One region of the Agrobacterium sp. rho-13.3 genome, then DNA from elsewhere that is predicted to be linked to it. Evidence: riboswitches for the same ligand, from Rfam matches in the RefSeq annotation. Region 1 holds a riboswitch; each other region holds the start of a gene.
The links. Region 1 has a riboswitch for cobalamin ahead of RMR16_RS11830 (ABC transporter substrate-binding protein). Riboswitches for the same ligand answer to the same signal wherever they lie in the genome.
Positions count from the first base shown of each region.

Region 2: another riboswitch for cobalamin. It lies ahead of RMR16_RS13105 (DUF1636 family protein); the one in region 1 lies ahead of RMR16_RS11830 (ABC transporter substrate-binding protein).
Region 3: another riboswitch for cobalamin. It lies ahead of bluB (5,6-dimethylbenzimidazole synthase); the one in region 1 lies ahead of RMR16_RS11830 (ABC transporter substrate-binding protein).
Region 4: another riboswitch for cobalamin. It lies ahead of RMR16_RS02615 (CbtB domain-containing protein); the one in region 1 lies ahead of RMR16_RS11830 (ABC transporter substrate-binding protein).

Region 1 covers NZ_CP192774.1:2,396,592-2,398,788, reverse strand. The annotation lists gene RMR16_RS11835 (glucose/quinate/shikimate family membrane-bound PQQ-dependent dehydrogenase) at 1-790, shown strand, start outside; cobalamin riboswitch at 951-1,178, shown strand; partial or broken gene RMR16_RS11830 (ABC transporter substrate-binding protein) at 1,453-2,197, shown strand, end outside.
Region 2 covers NZ_CP192774.1:2,697,987-2,700,183, forward strand. The annotation lists gene cobW (cobalamin biosynthesis protein CobW) at 1-583, opposite strand, end outside; gene RMR16_RS13105 (DUF1636 family protein) at 577-1,002, opposite strand; cobalamin riboswitch at 1,117-1,328, opposite strand; gene cobO (cob(I)yrinic acid a,c-diamide adenosyltransferase) at 1,434-2,051, shown strand; gene RMR16_RS13115 (cobyric acid synthase) at 2,055-2,197, shown strand, end outside.
Region 3 covers NZ_CP192774.1:987,314-989,510, reverse strand. The annotation lists gene bluB (5,6-dimethylbenzimidazole synthase) at 284-970, opposite strand; cobalamin riboswitch at 1,043-1,243, opposite strand; gene RMR16_RS04970 (hypothetical protein) at 1,275-1,547, shown strand; gene RMR16_RS04965 (phospholipase D family protein) at 1,599-2,197, shown strand, end outside.
Region 4 covers NZ_CP192774.1:544,490-546,686, forward strand. The annotation lists gene RMR16_RS02610 (cytochrome c) at 1-504, shown strand, start outside; cobalamin riboswitch at 534-740, shown strand; gene RMR16_RS02615 (CbtB domain-containing protein) at 891-1,073, shown strand; gene RMR16_RS02620 (CbtA family protein) at 1,085-1,801, shown strand; gene RMR16_RS02625 (hypothetical protein) at 1,806-2,135, shown strand.

The DNA of each region.
Region 1 (2,197 bases):
CGAGGATTTTTCTGCACCCACCCAGCCCACCTCGGCACTGTCGTTCAAGCCTGATCCGCTGGTGGAAAAGAACATGTGGGGCGTCTCCATGTTCGACCAACTGGCGTGCCGCATCCGGTTTCACCAGTTGAATTATAAGGGACGTTACACACCTCCGTCCTTGAACGGATCGCTGATCTATCCCGGCAATTTCGGCACATTCAACTGGGGCAGTGTCGCGGTTGATCCTGAGCGTCAGGTGATGTTCGGTATGCCGACCTATCTCGCCTTTACTTCACAGCTCGTGCCGCGTGACCAGATTCCACCGAGAGGACAGGATGAAAAGGGCAGTGAGCAGGGCCTGAACCGCAATGATGGTGCGCCTTACGGTGTCCTCATGGGTCCGTTTCTGGGTCCGCTCGGCGTTCCCTGCCAGGCCCCGCCTTGGGGTTACGTTGCAGGGGCCGATCTGCGCACCGGTGATGTGGCCTACAAGCACAAAAACGGCACTGTCTATGACATGACGCCGCTGCCGCTGCCCTTCAAGGTTGGTGTGCCTGGCATTGGTGGCCCGATGATTACCAAGGGTGGCGTGGCGTTCCTCGGTGCGGCTGTTGACAATTACGTGCGTGCCTACAATCTGACATCCGGCAAACAGCTCTGGGAAGCCCGCCTTCCGGCGGGCGGGCAGGCGACGCCGATGACCTATGCAATGGATGACGGCAAACAATATGTTGTCATCGTTGCGGGTGGACACGGCTCGGTTGGCACCAAAGCTGGCGATTATGTGATCGCCTACACGCTGCCCTGATTTTCATCCACATAAACTGACATTCGAGGCCGGGAAGGGCAACCTTTCCGGCCTCGGTGTAAGAAGATACTGATTTGTTTGGGATTTTTGTTGGCAGTACGCCTTGCTATGAATATGTAATAACATTACAAGATGGATGCTTGACGGGAGGTTTGGAATAGGTCTATCTGCTTGCGACGGTTTCGAGCGAGTGATCGTGAGGAATAATAGGGAATGCGGTGCGAACCTTTTTGGGTTCAATGCCGTGGCTGCCCCCGCAACTGTAGACGGATTGTCTAACCCACTGGCGCTTTGAAAAGCGTCAAGCCACTGCGGATCGATGTCGCGGGAAGGCGGGTGAAAACGAAAATCCGTGAGCCAGGAGACCTGCCGTTGAAAGTTCATTCCAATGTCACGGGCGGGGATGCCCGGAGCAGGAGACGTCATGATTGTATCTCGCGCCGCAACGCGCCTTATTCCATCTGCAAATATCCCGTTTCGGATCGTTTCAGACCATGCCTTTTTGGAGTGAGCCTCCACACATGTGCAAATAAGGCTTTTCCTGTGGAGAGGCCGCTGACGATTTCGGGGACCAATCGGAAATGACATTCAATTTCAGACACACGATCTGCGCTGCGACTTTTGCGGTTGCTGCATTCGGTACTGCCATGCCACCCGCCTATGCGGCCGAGACAAAATATCCCTTGATGCTCAACAATTGCGGTCGTGATGTAACCTTCACTCATGCGCCGCTGCGCACCGTATCCATCGGCCAGAGCACCACGGAAATTCTTTATTTGCTGGGTCTCGCGGACAAGGTCGTCGGCACGGCGGTGTGGATCGGCCCGGTCATCAAGGGTTATGAAGAAGCCAATGCCAAGGTTGAGCGTCTGGCCGATAATGATCCGAGCTTCGAAAGTGTTCTGGCCAAGAAGCCTGATCTCGTCACGGCGCAGTTCCAGTGGCATGTCGGCCCTGAAGGTATCGTCGCCAAGCCGCAGCAGTTCGAAGAATTGAAAATCCCCGTCTACACATCACCTGCCGATTGCGTCGGTAAAGACAACAGTGCCGGTGGAGACGGCGTGCGCCATTCCGTGTTCACGATGGATCTGATCTATCAGGAAGTCACCGAACTGGCGCAGATCTTCAACGTTCAGGACAAGGGCGAAAAGCTGGTTGCCGATCTGAAGGCGCGTGAAGACGCGGCGCGCAAGAAAATCGCCTCTGCGGAGGGCAAGCTTTCTGCGGTGTTCTGGTTCTCCAGCGCAGAGTTGGATATCGACCCTTATGTTGCAGGCAAGAACGGCGCACCCGGGTACATCATGTCCGCGCTCGGCATCAAGAATGTCATCGACAGCGAAGAGGAATGGCCAACGGTTGGCTGGGAAACCATTGCCAAATCCGAACCCGCCATCATCGTTGCCGGTA
Region 2 (2,197 bases), 300 kb from region 1:
GCCCGGCCGCATCCAGCAGGTCACCCTTGGTCAGAACGATCAGGTCGGCGCAGGCAATCTGGTCTTCGAACACTTCTTCAACCGGATCATCGTGATCCAGTGCCTCGTCATTCTGACGCTGGGCGGCAAGTGCTTCCAGATCATGCGACACCAAGCCTTCGGCCAGTGCCACACCATCGGCAACGGCCACAACGGCATCCACCGTCACGCGACTTTTGATCGCTGGCCATTGGAACGCCTGCACCAGCGGCTTCGGCAGAGCGAGGCCCGATGTTTCGATCAGAATATGCTCGACACGTGGCTCACGGCTCAGAATCTGTTCGATAGCGGGCTGGAAATCATCCGCCACCGTGCAGCAAATGCAGCCATTGGCCAGCTCCACGATGTTTTCTTCCGGGCAGCTTTCAATGCCGCAACCTTTGAGAATATCGCCATCGATGCCGACATCGCCAAACTCGTTGACGATGATGGCAAGCCGCTTGCCCTCAAGCTTTTCCAGAAGGCCGCGCAGCAGCGTGGTTTTGCCAGCGCCCAGAAATCCGGTGATGATGGTGCAGGGAACGCGGTTGAGCGTGGTCATGATGTCTCCTCGGTAAAATGCAAAGGGGGAATGCGGGCAACCATGCCACGCTTTAAAATGTCAGGCCGGCCACGCCAGGGCATCAGGCCATCCGGTGCGGCGGCCAGAAGGCGCGCGCCGGTTAAAAGATCGTCCGCATGGTCCGCGGTCAGCCCGCCAAACACATAGGACCAGCCATCGGCGCTGCGCATCGTGGCGCTGAGGCCGCGCTTGCAATTGGCAAGGCAATTAACGCTGCGCACATCGATGCCCTCTGCCTTGCCAAGCTGAATAGCGGTTTCGGCTAGCAGCGCGCCGGGGCGCGGCTCGGCATTCGGCTCCGCCTCATCCCGACAGCTGCGGCAGACGAAAACGACAACGCCAGAAGCCGTTTTGTCTTGCGCTTTTTCACTGATGCCAGACGATGTCGCTGTAATATCCAAGGGTTCGCTTTCCGCGCCTGCAAATCTTCGGGGTGCGGATATCGAAAAACGCCACGCACAAATGCGCGATCCGCCATTCGATAAGACCGGCTGACCGGAGCACCCCGCCCGGCAGACGTTTTTCCTGAAACGGCAGGTCTCCTGGCTCGCGGTGTGAAGAACGCCTTGCACCACCTTCCCGGACAAATTGTCCAGTGGCTTCACAGTGCAGGCTCACCGCTTACAGTTGCGGGGGCAGCCACGGATTGGTCAAAGTAAAAGACTGAACCGTGTTCCCTCTTAGCTTTTCCCGTTGCCGGAAAAAGACCGTCAGTCCTTAACCCTTATGCCCTGCGGTGCTTTTGTGTCAATGCCGCCCGTCATTGCCGTGCGGGGCGATTTGGCTATAGTCGCCGTCTTGAAAAGCATGCGCCGGGAAGGAATGAGACACCATGACACGCGAGATCAGCGATAGCGAAGCCGAACGCCACCGTGCCAAAATGGTCAACCGCAAGGCCGTGCAAGACGCTGAAGTCTCCGAGAAGACCGTCGAAAAAGGTCTGCTGATGGTCAATACCGGCCCCGGCAAAGGCAAATCCACCGCCGCCTTCGGGCTGGCGCTGCGCATGCTCGGCACCGGCAGGCGCGTCGGCATCGTGCAGTTCATCAAGGGCGCATGGTCCACCGGCGAACAGCAGGCGCTGACCCTTTTCAGCGATAAAATCGAATGGCGTACCATGGGCGAAGGTTTCACGTGGGACACACAAGACTTGAAACGCGATGTCGCAGCGGCCACCAAAGCATGGGAAGAAGCCAAGGTCCTGATGGCCGATGAATCCATCGGTCTGGTTGTTCTCGACGAACTGAATATCGCGCTACGTTATGATTATCTTCCCTTGGAAGAAGTCGTTGAGACCCTGCAAAACCGCCGCCCGAATTTGCATGTCATCGTCACTGGACGCAATGCTAAACAACCGCTTATCGACGCCGCTGATATGGTGACGGAAATGACGCTGGTGAAACATCACTTCAAAGCGGGCGTCAAAGCGCAGTCCGGCATAGAGTTCTAATCCATGACAGCGCGTGTTTTGATGTTTCAGGGAACCGGCTCGGATGTCGGCAAGTCGTTGATGGTGGCGGGGCTGGCTCGCGCTTTCACCCTTCGCGGCTTCTCCGTCATGCCCTTTAAGCCACAGAACATGTCCAACAACGCCGC
Region 3 (2,197 bases), 1.4 Mb from region 1:
GCATATGCAAAGGCAAAAACCCACAAGAATACAATAAACGACAGCGGGTGGGGCTTCCCCCCCCCTCTGTCCTGCCGGACATCTCCCCCACAAGGAGGGAGATTGGCAAGACGCAAACTCCGCATTCTTTCCATAGCGTTTAAGATGGGCGAGACATCGCCACGATTCGATCTCCCCACCTGTGGGGGAGATGTGCGGCAGGACAGAGGGGGGTGAGCCACACCCGCTGCGGTGTAATTGGCTATGTGAAAGACCCCGGTACGTTAAACGTCAGAAACTTCCCTCACCGCGCACCCCACCGATCCCGAAACAGCAACTCCTCCAATGGCAGTCTCTGCCGCCACCCCTTGACCGCCAGTTCCGGCTCACCATACAGCACATCCACCCGGCCAAGACACAGCCACGCAACAATCTCGACATGCGCCGGAATCCCGAGAATTTCGCGGATATCGGCATCGTGGAAAATGCTGACCCAACCCACACCCACGCCTTCGGCCCTTGCGGCAAGCCAGAGGTTCTGGATGGCGCAGACGGTGGAATAGACGTCCATGCGCGGATTGTGCGTGCGCCCCAGCACCACATCACCGCCGCGTGTTGGATCGCAGGTGACGCAGATCGAGAGCGGTGCTTTGCGAATACCCTCCAGCTTCAGGCTGCTGTAAAGCGCCTGCTGCTCTTCAGCAAACATCAGCTTGGCTTCTGCATTGGCGCGGGAAAATGCCTCCCACGCGCTTTGCTTGGTGGCCTCATCCGTTATCAGCGTGAAATTCCATGGCTGCATGAAGCCGACCGAGGGTGCAGAATGGGCCGCCTTCAGCAGCTTCGTCACCAGTTCGTCCGGCAGCGGCTCGGCCAGAAACTGGTCGCGCACGTCGCGGCGTGTTTCGATGGCGCGGTAGACCGCTGCTTTGTCATCGCTGGAAAATTCACCCGCTGGCGAGAGCGCGTGTTGAAACTCATCAGGTCGCATCGTTTATCCCCAACAATGCAAAAGCCGGGCACAAAGCACCCTGCTTTCAAACAACCTGCCGCCGTCCGTGCGGTTGGTCTATCGTATCAGGCCGGTCTTCTGACTTGGCTTCATCCACGCGCTGCCGCCTTCCCGATGTCACTCAGTGGCTTATGGCCACTCCGTGGCCCTTGGCAACCCGCATCCACCTTACAGCGCTGGGCACGTTGCGGATTTTCACCGCATTCCCGATTCTCCCGCTTAAGCGCGGGCACCTGATATTGGCGTTATGCGCAGGTGTTCCGCAGGACGCAAGAAAATCCGCGTGGTCGCAAAGTTTTTCATTTCACCACCGCGCCGGAACCCGGTGCCATCCTACCGCATTCTCTCTGCAAATGGAGGACTAGTCATGGAAGCCTACACCGAACTTCGCCAGCAAATCGGACAGGATCTCGACACGCTCAACCGCAAGGAAAGCCCGAAATCCATTTTCGAGATTGCGGAAGATTATCTTCTCGGCAACCCGACGCTGAAGCGGAACATTGTGGAAGACATTATCAAGGAAGAAGCCGATAAGCGGAACATTGAAATCCATTGACCGCACTCAGATATTGAATGCCGGGGAATTGATGCGGGTGAAACCATCACTGTGAGTGCCATTGTCATAATCGCCATCTTGATCGTTGCGGTGATCGTCGCCAGCCTTGTGCTTGCCTCGCGCCACCGTGACAGGATCATCATCAAGATTGCCTCCACTGCCCTTCCCAAAGACAATGACGCAACGCCGCTCGACCGGCACTGGGCGGATATCCAAGCCGATCATTCGCAGCCCAACGCGCTGTCTCTGGTGCAATCCAATCTGGGTGCCTTCGCCGCAAGGGTCGGCTCCGCACGCGCCGCAGGGCGCAGCCTTGATCTGATGTATTACATGTGGAATGCCGATCTCACCGGCCAATTGGTGATGCGTGAAGTCATCGCCGCGGCAGATCGCGGCGTAAGGGTTCGCCTGCTTCTGGACGATCTTGGCGTTTCCATCTCGGACCGGGCTTTCCACGCCATCGACAGCCACCGCAACATCGAATTGCGCCTGTTCAACCCCACCAAGGCGCGGGAAAACGTCTTCCGGCGCGGGCTGGAAATGCTGGTGCGGTTCCGCAGCGTCAATCGGCGTATGCACAACAAGGCGTGGATTGCCGATGGCCGGGTGCTGATCGTCGGTGGTCGCAATATCGGCGATGCCTATTTCGA
Region 4 (2,197 bases), 1.2 Mb from region 1:
GACATCAACGATCTTTTCGCCTATCTGAAAACGCTGCCCGCCAGCGCCAATGATGCGCCGGGGCATGATCTGCCGTTTCCGTTCAACGTGCGCCTGTCGCTGGGCGGCTGGAAATTCCTGTATTTCGACAAGGGACAGCCCCGCGTTCAAATTGCCAATGCGGATGCCGAAGTGGTTCGCGGGCAATATCTGGTGGAAGGTCCGGGCCATTGCGGCGAGTGCCACACGCCGCGCGATGCGCTGGGTGGTTTCCTGAAAGATCAATGGCTTGCCGGTGGGCCGAACCCGGAAGGGGAAGGACGCATTCCCAGCATCACGCCCGGCTCTCAAGCCATCGGTTCGTGGACGAAGGACGATATCGCCAATTATCTCGAAACCGGCTTCACACCGGATTTCGATAGCGCCGGCGGGTCCATGGTCAAGGTGCAGCAGAACATGGCGCGTCTTTCCGCAGAGGACCGCAACGCCATTGCGGCCTATCTCAAAGCGGTGCCTTCGCGTTGATTGGTCATTGACTCACGCCACGTTGCGCCGGATAACTCAAGCGTGATGGTCTTTCCGGGTTCGCCCGGAAAGTGAAAAGGGAACACGATAGAAGCGTCTGCTTTCATTCGTGGCTGCCCCCGCAACTGTGAGCGGATAGCCTGAAAACGCAAAACCACTGGCATCAACGTGTCGGGAAGGTGTTTTCAAGGTCGAGACCCGTGAGCCAGGAGACCTGCCATCACGAAAGTGTCGTCAATACCGGCGGGGTGTCCGGAACAGCACGGTTGGCAGGTCGGATTATTCCGGCCTTTAAAACCATGTGTCTCTTTCCCCGTGGTGAAAGTTGAATGCGGTCGTGCGGCTTTTGATCAGCAATGCGCCCACCCGCACAGGAAAGGGTCACCATGTCTATCCAGCAGAATACGGCGTCATCAGCCGTCTCTTCCAAAACATCGAAAATTACGCAATCGCTGACGGCAGCCGTGCTCGGCCTGTTCATCGTTGGCTTTGTCGGCTTTTCGCATGTCGAGGCCGTGCACAATGCGGCGCATGACACGCGCCACGCCAACGCTTTCCCTTGCCATTAAGGGGAAACGCCATGCCATTTTTTCGCAATATTGTTTTTACCGCCGTCCTCGTCGGGCTGATTGCGGGTCTCGCCGTCAGCGCCATGCAGGCCATCGGCACCACACCGCTCATTCTTCAGGCGGAAACTTTTGAAAACGCCGGTGGCGAAGCCGCTCCCGCCCACAGCCACGATGCCGCCACGCCGGCAGACCACCACCATGATGCCGAAGCCTGGGCGCCTGCCGATGGTTTCGAGCGCAATGCCTATACCATTGCCGCCAATGTGCTGACCGCTATCGGTTATGCGTTGGTATTGACGGGATTGATTTCCCTTCGTGGATCGCAGGGTGGCTGGCGTGAAGGCCTGTTCTGGGGTCTTGCAGGTTTTGCCGCCGTCATGCTGGCCCCGATGATCGGCCTCCCGCCGGAACTGCCGGGAAGCCCGGCCGCTGAACTCGGCGCACGCCAAATCTGGTGGATTTCAACCGTCGCCGCAACAGCGGGTGGTCTGGCACTTCTCGTCTTCAAACGCGGTGAACCGTGGGCAGCCATTCTGGCCGTGCTGCTGATCGTTGCTCCGCACGTCATCGGCGCGCCGTTGCCGCCAGAGGGCGAACATGCGCTGGCGCCTCTGCCGCTGGAGCGTCGTTTTGTGGTTCTTGCCACCGTCACCAGCTTTGTCTTCTGGCTTATTCTCGGCACGTTGAGCGGGTTTTTCTTCAAGCGCTTCGACGCGACAGCGCAATAAGACGATGCCCGACAAGAGGAAGGACGCAGCGGAATGGAGTGATGAACTCGATGCGTTGCGTTTTTCCGTCCCCGGTCATGGCGCGCCCTGTGCCATGCACCGGCTGGCCTTCAAGGCGCTGCTGGCCGCAGAGCCGCTTAAAGAGGCTTGCCTCGCATTTTTTGCAGCCAATGAGCAGGCGTTTTTCACTGCCGCCGCAACCAAGATCACACGGCTCTCGCTTCCTGCCGACCGCAGCCTGCATATCAACAGCCGAGATCTCAGGCGCGCTATGACGGTGGATCACGCCGAAGGACCGCTTCGCGCCTGCCGCGTTCTGGGCCGACGGCCTTGATGGTCTCACAAAGACCCAAAGGGCGGCGCGGATGGGAGCTAGCGGCTATTAGCACCCGCTCA